Regions from separate parts of the Exiguobacterium sp. s168 genome, predicted to be linked through region 1. Evidence: a T-box and tRNA genes for the amino acid it is inferred to sense, from the RefSeq annotation. Region 1 holds a T-box; the other regions hold tRNA genes.
The links. The T-box of region 1 lies ahead of argS (arginine--tRNA ligase). A T-box ahead of a tRNA ligase gene usually reads a tRNA of that ligase, here a tRNA-Arg.
Positions count from the first base shown of each region.

Region 2: it encodes a tRNA-Arg, which carries the amino acid that the T-box ahead of argS (arginine--tRNA ligase) is inferred to sense. The anticodon was not compared.
Region 3: it encodes a tRNA-Arg, which carries the amino acid that the T-box ahead of argS (arginine--tRNA ligase) is inferred to sense. The anticodon was not compared.

Region 1 is NZ_JACSNE010000014.1:23,887-27,718, forward strand. It holds gene KNQ15_RS09590 (hypothetical protein) at 1-100, opposite strand, end outside; gene argS (arginine--tRNA ligase) at 131-1,813, opposite strand; T-box leader at 1,874-2,092, opposite strand; gene KNQ15_RS09600 (GGDEF domain-containing protein) at 2,222-3,832, shown strand, end outside.
Region 2 is NZ_JACSNE010000002.1:121,063-124,894, reverse strand. It holds gene rph (ribonuclease PH) at 1-336, shown strand, start outside; gene KNQ15_RS02050 (XTP/dITP diphosphatase) at 333-926, shown strand; gene KNQ15_RS02045 (metallophosphoesterase family protein) at 932-1,441, shown strand; tRNA gene KNQ15_RS02040 (tRNA-Arg) at 1,515-1,588, shown strand; gene KNQ15_RS02035 (hypothetical protein) at 1,691-2,215, shown strand; gene KNQ15_RS02030 (hypothetical protein) at 2,244-3,227, shown strand; gene tig (trigger factor) at 3,338-3,832, shown strand, end outside.
Region 3 is NZ_JACSNE010000003.1:123,594-127,425, forward strand. It holds gene whiA (DNA-binding protein WhiA) at 1-564, shown strand, start outside; gene KNQ15_RS03315 (hypothetical protein) at 647-883, shown strand; partial or broken gene clpP (ATP-dependent Clp endopeptidase proteolytic subunit ClpP) at 1,004-1,588, opposite strand; tRNA gene KNQ15_RS03325 (tRNA-Arg) at 1,771-1,846, opposite strand; gene KNQ15_RS03330 (RNA polymerase factor sigma-54) at 2,001-3,143, shown strand; gene KNQ15_RS03335 (glutaredoxin family protein) at 3,134-3,394, shown strand; gene KNQ15_RS03340 (sugar-binding transcriptional regulator) at 3,513-3,832, shown strand, end outside.

The DNA of each region.
Region 1 (3,832 bases):
TCCCGTGAAAATCAGCCATAAAGGCGACCGTTTCTGCCAAAGGCTCCTGCTTCATCTGTGAAGCAGCTTGCTGTAATCGTTCTTTCGTCTCAGTCTTCATAATCTACCTCTTCTTATTCGTGGATTGGTCTTACATTTCTTCTGGAGCGCCGACACCAAGCAAACGAAGACCCTCTGTCAAGACGATCGTGACCGACTTGACGAGTGCAAGACGCGATTGTTTTGCTGCGTCATCTTCGAGAACACGGACGTGTCCGTAGTATTTATTAAAGCTTTGTGCAAGATCTAAGACGTAGCGGCTGATGATTGATGGCTCACGACGTGTGAACGCGCGATCGATGACCGTCGAGAATTGGTTCAGCATCGAGACGACACCCCATGCATGATCATCGGCACTACCAGCGAATGGTGTGCCATCATAGCCACCTTTACGGAGCAAGGAGTGCGCACGGGCATTCGTGTACTGGACATACGGTCCTGTTTCGCCTTCGAATTTCAACATCTGCTCAAGATCGAACTCGATATTGTTCATCCGTTCGTTCTTCAAGTCATGGAAGATGACCGCGCCAACACCTACTTGACGAGCCGTAGCTTCAGCATTCGCTAAGTTCGGATTTTTTTCCGCGATGTTTTGCTTTGCGACGTCGATCGCTTCTTGTAATACTTCTTCAAGCAAGACGATCCGACCTTTACGCGTCGACATTTTCTTTCCGTCCTTCATGATCAGACCGAACGGCACATGGTGCATTCCGTCGACGTTCTCAAATCCAAGTTTCTTCAAGACTGCGAACAATTGCTTGAAGTGAAGCGCTTGTTCCCCACCTACGACGTAGAACGCTTGCTCAAAACGGTACGTTTCGAGACGATAGACGGCAGCTGCTAAGTCACGTGTCGCATACAGCGTTGCACCATCTTTCTTTTTAATCAAGGCAGGCGGCATACCTTCTGCTTCGAGGTCGACGACCATTGCCCCTTCTGATTCGACGAGGAGATCTTTTTCTTCGAGCAAATCGATGACGTGTTGCATCTTATCGTTATAGAAGGCTTCTCCGTTCAAGCTATCGAATTTAACACCGAGCATCTCATAAACACGGTTGAACTCGACGAGTGAGACTTCACGGAACCACGTCCAAAGCGTCGTTGCCTGCTCATCACCTTGTTCGAGTTTTTTGAACCAGAGACGTCCTTCATCCTCAAGTGCCGGATTTGTTTCCGCTTCTTCGTGGAACCGGACGTATAATTTCAACAATTCCTTGATCGGTTCTGCACGGACCGCTTCTTCCTCACCCCACATCGTGTAAGCCACCATCAATTTCCCGAACTGTGTTCCCCAGTCCCCTAAGTGGTTGACACCGACGACGTCGTAGCCTTTTTTACGTGAGATTTGGTTGAGCGCGTTCCCGATGACCGTCGAACGCAAGTGGCCCATCGAGAATGGTTTCGCGATGTTTGGTGATGAAAAATCAGTGACGATCGTTTTTCCATTCGCTTCACTTGATCCGAACGCCTCTTGCTCCGTCAGGACTTGATTGACGATTTCTTGCGAGACGACTTCTCGGTTCAAGAAAACGTTGATGTAAGGACCTACAGCTTGAACGTTCGAGAACAGCGGCGCATCGATTTTTTCTGCGAGGTCTGAAGCGATCATGTTCGGTGCTTTACGGAATGCTTTTGCGAGCATGAAACATGGGAATGCCAAATCTCCGTGATCTTCATGTTTCGGTTGCTCGATCAGTTGTTCGATTTGTTCAACCGATAAGGCACCTTCCATGACTTGATGTAATACTTCTGCATACTGCGCTTTATAACTCATCTTTATTTCCTCCTGCTTCACTGATTTTTTGGCAATAAAAAACGCCCCTTGCGCCACGCGCAAAGAGACGGAATGACCGCGGTACCACTCTTCTTGGTGTCATTTTGACACCCACCTTGTTCGGGGATAACGGGGTTCCCCCGGCTACGCCTCTTCCATCAGGAATCGGGCAGCGTCTCAGAAGTGCGTTTCACGATCGGTTCGTCCTCAGGCTTCCACCATTCCCTGATTCGCTAGTTGACGAAAATCAACCGTTACTCTCTTCATCATCGACTATATTCGATATCTTTCACATTATACGCAATTCTTTCTTTTCTCTCAACCTTATTTTTTTGGTAAATGGCTTATCAAAATTTCCACAATTCGGGTATAGGAATAAAAGATACTTCTCAAGGGGAGGGATGTTTCATGCGCTACTACCAACATGTAGCCCGGACAAGCTGGATCGTCTTCGGTCTCGTCGCCTTGACGTTATTAGTGATCGGCATCGTTCATCCACCAACCTTCCATCCTTCTGTCTCCATCATCAACACGCTTTATTTATTCGGACTCGTTCTCCTGTTTCAGTTCGATAATGTCCGTCGTGGTGGCATTTACTATACATTCCAAGAAGGAATCATCTTATTTTTATTCCTCAATTACGGTTTAACGTACGCCTTGATTTTAAGCCAAATCGGTATTCTCGTCTTTCAATTCATGTCTCACCGAAAAGCGATTCGCTGGAAACGTTTCGTCTACCTCTACCCGATCAACGCCCTATTCGATTTAGTCTATATTTCGCTTCCCGCCTTTGCGTATTATGCGCTCGGTGGTCCGATCGGCTCAAACTTTACGTATACGAAAGCCTTGATTCCTTTCACCGGCTTTTTAATCACCGTTTTCCTTGTCTCTTATTTCCAATGTCTATTCGTCAATCGCTTCCTCTTCTTGAAATACGATTGGCGCCGTCTCGTAAAGCTGCAATCCCTCGTCTACGGAATCAGCATGTTGAGCGCTTTACTTGGAATCTGGTTTTACGATGAGAGTCCACTCGTCGCGGCTACGGTTTCCGCCTTGATCCTCTTTTTGTTCAAACGTCTGTTGCAAGAACGCGGCGACTCCCTTGAAGCAAATGATAATGCCAAACGATTTGATGATGCGAAGGAACACTTGTTGATTTCCCGCTTTGAACGCGAGACGATTGATTCGTTACTCCTTGATTTACCGCATCTGCTACCGTTTTCTGAAGGTTGGATCTCAATCCAACAACAGCGAAAACAAGTCATCTATAACATCCGGACGAAACAACCGATTGATGTATTACCACTGTTTCATTCCTTGACAGCCGACGATTTGCATACCCCGATCATCTATGGTCTTCGTTGCGACTGGGGCAACGATATTCAAATCGGATTGCCTGTCGATCGTCACTCGATGCTAGCGATTCCTTCGATTACGAGCGGAGAGGTCGATGTCTCGATCATCCTGTTCCATCAAGTCGCAGATGCCTATGATGCGACGAATGCCGATGAGTTATCTCGTCTGCTCCGTATCTTTTGTCGTGTCTTAGAGCGCTCTCGTGAAACGGTTCAACTCTACACGGAAAGTCGGACCGATGCCTTAACGGAATTACCGAATAGTCGTGCCTTCTACGAACACGGTCGGCAGGAGTTTGCTGCTGACTGCTATCCGCTCTCCGTGATCCTGTTTGATATTGATCATTTTAAACGCGTCAACGATACGTACGGTCATAAAGTAGGCGATCTTGTCCTTCGTGAACTCGGTCGACGTATCCAAGCGATCCAATTGCAACATGATGAGGTCTTTGCTGCTCGTTATGGCGGGGAGGAATTCGTACTTCTCTTACGAAATGGTAGTCAAGAGGCTGCCATCCAGATTGCCGAGACGGTCCGCCATGCGGTCATGGATCGTCCCTTCCTCGTCGATGGTCACCGACTGTCCTTAACCGTCAGCCTCGGAATTGATACAGTGGAAGAAAGATATCAACGGACGTTCGAAGAGTCGTTACGTCAAGCCGAC
Region 2 (3,832 bases), on a different contig from region 1:
GTCGATCAATTGATTCAAGCGGGAAAACTGACAGATACACCAATCAAAGAGGGCATCGCAGCGATCTCGGTTGGAATCGTCGAGTCGAATGTTTTGCTCGATTTATGCTATGAAGAGGATGCTGCGGCTGAAGTCGACTTCAATCTCGTCATGACCTCATCGGGGAAAATCGTCGAGATGCAAGCAACAGGAGAAGAGTCGACATTTTCCCGTCAAGAGATGCTCGATATGCTCGAACTTGGGGAAAAAGGAATTAAGGAACTGATTGATGCTGGTCGAGATGCACTCGGTGTCTCTTGGTGGTATGTAGGAGAAGAAGTGGGGGAACATAGATGAAGGTCATCGTCGCAACACACAATGCAGGTAAAGTGAAGGAACTTGAAAGCATGCTGGGTCGTCTCGGTTATTCGGTCGAGTCGTTACTCGATCACGCTGATGCTCCGGAAACGGATGAAACAGGTGAGACATTCGAGGAAAATGCACTTTTAAAAGCAACAGAGGCAGCAGCCTACTTTGGTCACACGGTACTTGCTGATGATTCAGGTCTTGAAGTCGATGCTTTAGATGGCGCTCCCGGCGTCTACTCAGCACGCTTCGCGGGTCTTGAAAAGTCCGATGCGGCGAACAATGCTCTACTACTTGAAAAGTTAGAAGGTGTTCCGGAGGAAGAGCGGACGGCGCGCTTCGTTTGTGTACTCGCGCTAGCGAAACCAACGGGTGAGACATTGACGGTTCGTGGAACGATGGAAGGGCGAATCGGTTTTGAGGCGTCGGGTTCGAACGGTTTCGGTTATGATCCATTGTTCGTCACAGAAAGCGGACAGACGGCTGCTGAGTTGACGAAAGAAGAAAAAGCGATGATTAGTCATCGTGGCAATGCATTGCGCAAGCTCGAACAGGACTTAACTACTTTCTTAGGAGTGTGATGAAGATGAGAGCGTTGATCGTTAGTGATAGCCATGGACTAGAACAAGAACTGCTTACGATATTCGAACGTCACCAAGACGTGGATTTGGCATTTCATTGTGGGGACTCCCAATTGACGCGCGACATCGAATCATTATATCCATATCGTGTTGTGCGAGGGAATTGCGATTACGGACACGATTTTCCAGAAGAAGTCGTATCGGAAATGGATGGTCATACCATCCTTTGTGTCCACGGACATCGTCAGGACGTCAAATACAGTCTAGATGTCTTACAGCATCATGCGAAGGAAAAGCAGGCGGATATCGTCTTATATGGTCATTCCCATGTTGCGAAGGCTGAATATCGGGACGGTGTGTTATTCATCAATCCAGGTTCAATCCGGATGCCACGTCATCGACCAGACAAGACGTATGCGATTCTTGAAGTGGATCAAAACCGTTATTCTGTCGATTTTCTCGATGTGAATGGCGATCGAGTGAATGCCCTGCATCTGGACGGAACATTTTTGTAATAAAATAAATGCAATGTTTGTAATGTGATTGACACGAAAGAATTGTTCTAGTATAGTTTATTCGTGTTGACACGTCCCAATAGCTCAGCAGGATAGAGCAACGGCCTTCTAAGCCGTCGGTCGGGGGTTCGAATCCCTCTTGGGACGCTATAATTAAAATAGAGACTGCCCTTACGAGGGTGGTCTCTTTTTTTTATTCCGATTTTCGATTATAATTAAGGTATCATGAACTCGAAAGGGATGAATGCAATGTGGAAGAAAGTTGGAGCAGTCCTCGTGCTAAGTACGTTTCTTGCTGGATGTAGTGAGATTTCAAATACAGTCGACGATGCAAAACAACAGGTCAACGATGTAAAAAATAGTGTCGATTACGCCGGAGAACTTCAAGGCATTGCAAAAGATACGGCCCAAGTCACGTCAGATTTGTCGGCTTCCTTGAATGAGGCGGCTACGACAGCGCGTGAATCTGCGAACCCTGAACAGGCACTCGATCAACAAATCGAAAAGTTGAAGGAAAACGGAACGATTGATCAGTTCAACCAAGAACTGGATCAGATCGATCAACGATTAGCGGGACTTGAAAATCCGCCGCAAGAATTGCAAAATTTAAGTGCAAAACTCGAACAGTACGTGAATCAATCGGAAGACATCGCTCGATTACTTGAAGCGGACGTCTCGTTAGATACGTTGAATCGATTAGGAATCGAGCAGGCAGGACAACTTCAAGAAGCAATCACGAACTGGACGTCTTTACTCGATCCATTTACGAAATAAGAAGTTGAACATGAAGGAGTGCCGGAATATGGGGACATCGCGCTGGATGGAACATGAACTAGAAGTAGAGCGAGCGCGCATTCTTCGTTTGCCCGCTTCTAAACAAGAACAATTGATTATGGAATTAGAGACTGACCAATTGACAGGAGAAGATGTCTTACACCGGCTCTATGTCATTCAACCACTCTTAATGCATGACCGGGAACGATTTGAAACAGTGGCAGAACGATTTCTTGAAGTCGAGGGTGTCGAGCAAGTGCTCGCACTCTTTCTTTATGAACTCGGAGAACGGTATCCGATGAAACTCGCTTTGCGCTCGGCGTCACCGTATCTGCCTTATGGGCTCGCGCTTCGATTAGATGAAATCAAACAACAGATGCGTGTTCGAGAACAAAAGCCGGCAGTTCAAAACAACCCTGTTGCACAGCGTGAAGTAACATCAGCAACGGAATTGATGCATGTGTTGCGACATGGCAGTTGGGTCGAACAAATGCGCCATTTGACCGGTATGGAATTTGAACGGACAACTGAGCTCATTGCATACATCACGCAGAAATATCTTCTGGCACAAGAGGCAGAACATCAAAGTCTACTCGTCATTGATCAGTTATTGGGGAGTGTGCTTCATCACGTGTCATATCCGATAAGCATTCATGTGCCACACTTGGATGTAGACTGGACGATTTCGTCACGCGAAGAGTTAGAAGAAATCCTGCTGGTACATCAACAGGAGCAACAAGCGTTACTCGCATCGATGCATACGTTAGAGCGAATGGATCCGTTCCGAGCGTTGCTCGTCTTGCGATCGGATCAACTGATTCATTTTGAAGAACGAGAACGAATCGGATCAGACATGGAGAAGTGGCTCACAGCATGCGAAGAACTCGCAGGTCTGACATTTGAACGTGAAGAACCGGAACGTATCCTCAGTCCGCTGGCGAAGCGGTTATATCGAGCGGCACATATCCTTTATCCAGAAGTCATCGCATTCGAGCAGATTTACTTCGATTGAGACATCTGGAAACGATTCGTTCAACAGTGGTAATCGTCAGAACGATTGTGCTATAATGTGACTTGTTGTACACACATGTACGCTAATTGACAATTTTGGAGGGACTCAGCATGACTGCAAAATGGGAAAAACAATCAGGTAGCCTCGGCGTCCTCACGTATGAAGCGCCTGCTGAAGCATTTGATAAAGCGGTAGACCAAGCGTTCAAGAAAGTCGTTAAGACTTTGAACACACCTGGTTTCCGTAAAGGAAAAATGCCACGCGCAATGTTCAACAAAATGTACGGTGAAGAAGCACTGTACCAAGATGCACTCGACATCCTTTATAAGGACACAATCGAAGGTGCAGTCGTCGAATCAGGAATCGAGCCAATCGCGCTTGAGAACATCGACGTTGAAACACTCGAAAAAGGCAAGCCAGTCGAATTCAAAATCACGTTCGTCATCGAGCCAGAAGCTACACTCGGTGAGTACAAAGGTCTTGAGTACACAGCAGTTGAAACGAACGTTACTGACGAAGACGTCGACGCTGAACTCAAAACATTGCAAGAACGCGGTGCAGAACTCGTCGTTAAAGAAGATGGCGTCATCGAGAATGGCGATACA
Region 3 (3,832 bases), on a different contig from region 1:
GCGTTTCTCGCCGGGGGTTCGCTCAACAATCCGGCGACGTCGTCGTATCACTTGGAGATTTTCAGCTTATATGAGGAGCACAATGCGGCGCTCCGTGGTTTATCAAACGTCTTTGATTTGAACGCGAAGGCGATCGAACGGAAAAAGGGACACATCCTCTACATCAAGGAGAGCGAAAAGATTTCCGATTTCCTCAAGCTCGTTGATGCGACACAATCGATGCTACGGTTCGAGGACGTCCGGATCTTAAAAGATATGCGTAACTCGGTCAACCGTCTCGTCAACTGTGAGACGGCAAACCTCAACAAAACGGTCGGTGCGGCATTACGCCAAGTCGAGAACATCAAGTTCCTTGAGCGGACGGTCGGGCTCGATGTCTTACCGGATAAGCTGAAGGAGATCGCGATCTTGCGTGTGACACATCAAGACGTGACGTTACAAGAACTCGGAGAGATGGTCGAAAGCGGCTCCATCTCAAAATCAGGGATCAATCACCGGTTGCGGAAGATTGATCAAATCGCTGAAAAAGTACGAAATGGAGAGTCGATGACAGGGGCCTTATAAGAGGGTCGCTTGCGGGATGAACCATAGTCTACTATAATATATAGTCGATGCAACTAAATGTTCGAATTAAGGAGTTTTTGAAATGGCTAACGAAAAGAAACGTATTTCGCTGACAGTCGATGCGAAGTTTGATGAAGTGTTAACAAAAAAAGCAAAATCAATCGGTGTACCGAAAAGCACACTCGTTGCGTTCGCAACATCTTTATTCCTGAAACAATTACAAGCAGAGGAAGAGCTTTCGCCACATGCGAACGCGATCTACTCGCTGATTCGTGAAAACCACGATATCGTTTCAGACATCACAGACTTGATCGACTGATCATCGACCTCTCGTTCTATAAGGAACGGGAGGTTTTTTTGTATGCAACGATAACCGACAAGGCTTCGCTTTCCTATGGATACAAAAAAAGTGCCTCCCGAAGGAGACACTCTGGATGACTTATGCACGTTCCATGACGCGGTCGATGAGACCGTAGTCAGCAGCAGCTTGTGCTGACATGAAGTTGTCACGCTCTGTATCGCGTTCGATGACTTCAAGTGGTTGTCCTGTGTTTTCAGCCATGATTTTATTGAGGTGCTCACGCATTTTGATGATACGCTCCGCATGGATTTTGATATCCGATGCTTGACCTTGTGTACCACCGAGCGGTTGGTGGATCATGATTTCAGCGTTTGGTAACGCGAAACGTTTTCCTTTTGCGCCCGCTTGGAGCAAGAACGCACCCATCGATGCTGCCATACCGATACAAATTGTTGAAACTTGTGGTTTGATGAAGTTCATTGTATCGTAAATCGCCATACCGGCAGTGATTGAACCACCTGGGCTGTTGATGTAAAGCGAGATTTCTTTATCTGGATCTTCTGCTGCTAAGAACAGAAGTTGGGCAACGACTGAGTTGGCGACGTTGTCGTCAATCGCGCTCCCGAGAAGAATGATGCGGTCTTTTAGCAAACGTGAGTAGATATCGTAAGCACGTTCCCCGCGGTTTGTTTGTTCGATGACTGTTGGAATTAACATAGTCTTTGCCTCCTTATAGTTGGTATGTAGCTTCCTATTCGACTTATCCTTATCATAATCCTTTGGTCAATATTGGTCAAAAGATACGATGCGACTTTTAGGTATTTTTCCATTACAAGGGCAAATGAAACATATCAGTATAGAAAAAAGGCAACGCCATTGCTGGCATTGCCTTGTAGTTGAATAAATGGTACACCCGGAGAGATTCGAACTCCCGACACCTGGTACCGGAAACCAGTGCTCTATCCCCTGAGCTACGGGTGCATCTGATGTACTGAACAATTAATAGTATAGCGACATTTTTTCAGAAAAGCAATAGGGAAGCATGACTTTTCTTTTCTCTAGCGACTCAAAAGGGGTTCAGAGCACGTTTTTTAAAACGTTTCTTCTATAATAAGAAGTGGGGGGAGGGGAATCGATGGATCAACGCCAGGAACAGACGCAACAGATGACGTTATCGGCGTCACAACAGTATCAGTTACATGTGCTTGAACAACCAGCGTCAGAGCTCGAGGAGGAATGGCGACGGTTGAAACGACGGTTGCATCGCCATTACCCGAATCAGGTTTCGCTAGAATTCGAGCAGATGGCGGGTAATTTAGCGTCCTATGAAGACGAGCTTCTTGCACAAATACGTTTAGAATCAGTCAGACAGGAAATAGGATATATGGCGGAACAACTCATCGTGTATTTAGAAGCGGACGGTTTAATGCGGACATCGGACGAGCAGCTTGCTGCATCCTTCTCGACCGATGTCGCTACGATTACAGAGGCACGGACACTCTTACAACAATGTGAACCAGTCGGCATCGCTGCCCGTTCGGAACGCGAGTGCCAATGGTTACAGGCGATCGAGCTAGACGACGCGGAATTGATCGGACTGACGAATCGGTTGCGACATGAATCCGCAAGTCAGGTGTTCGCTCAGTTCAGTGAACAGGACCGGACACGATTGCGAAAACAATTGACGCGGTTGAGCCGGACACCGGATCTTCCAAAAGAAGAACGACCGGTGACAGCAGAAGCGCGGATTCACCTGTTAGATGGAGAACTTCAAATCAACTGGATGACACTCGACACGGATCAGACGTGGCTCGAATTAAAAGAGGCAACGCCTTTTTTGCGCGCGTACGAACGACGCCGTGTCACGATGCATGCCATCCTCTCGGTCTTGCTTGAGCGGCAAGAACGCTGGTTCAAGGGAGAACTGCATCTTGAGCCATTGACGAAAAAACAAGTCGCTGAGGCGACGGGGCATCATCCGTCAACGATTGGTCGAGCGATTGCTGCGAAGTATGTCGAGACGGTCCACGGTCTCGTTGCCCTAGAAGACTTGTTCGTCTCACGGACGACAACCGGAGATTCGAGTTTTTTGATTAAACGGCGGATCGCCGAATACATTCAACATAGCGATCGTCCGTTAAGTGATCAGCAATTGACAGATCGCTTGCAAGCAGACGGTCTGACAGTCGCGCGACGGACGGTCGCGAAATATCGGGCAGCGCTTGGTTTAACGAAAAAAACGATGCAGCAAAGGAAGGCGCAATCAGAATGGGATTAAAACGACACAGACACTTAACACTCTATTCACGTCCGGGATGTACGCTATGTGAAGAGGCCGCCATCTTACTCGACTTCGTACTCGATGAGTTTCCGGAATGGACGTTCGAGGAAGTCAACATTGATCAGGATGAAGCGCTCAGTCTACGGTTCTTATACGAGATTCCCGTTGTCATGCATGACGAGGAAATCTGGAGTTATGGCAAATTCGAGACAGAAACAGTAAGAAAACGCTTACTTCAAAAAACTTGAGAAACGAGACTTGCAAGGCGAGAAATGGACTGTTATGATAACGGTGTACCAAGTGGGACACGTTATGACATGCGGGACAAAAAGCGTCCAGCTACTTGAGAGGAGAGGGAAATACATGATTCGGCAGTTAGTCCAGATCCAAAAACGAATCGTGCCTGATCTGATCGAAGAAATGCAGACACGCTACGACATCCTTCATTATGTGCGACTGATGCAACCGATCGGACGACGTACACTTGCGACAAGCCTTGGCTTGACGGAACGCGTCTTACGGCGGGAAGTCGACTTCTTGAAGCAGCAAGACCTCCTAGAGGTCGCAACGCAAGGGATGTCCTTAACGGATGAAGGACGAAACGTTCTTCGCAGCATGCACAGCATCATGGGAGAACTCGCAGGGATCTCAGACATGGCGAAAGCCTTGAAAGAGAGACTCGGGGT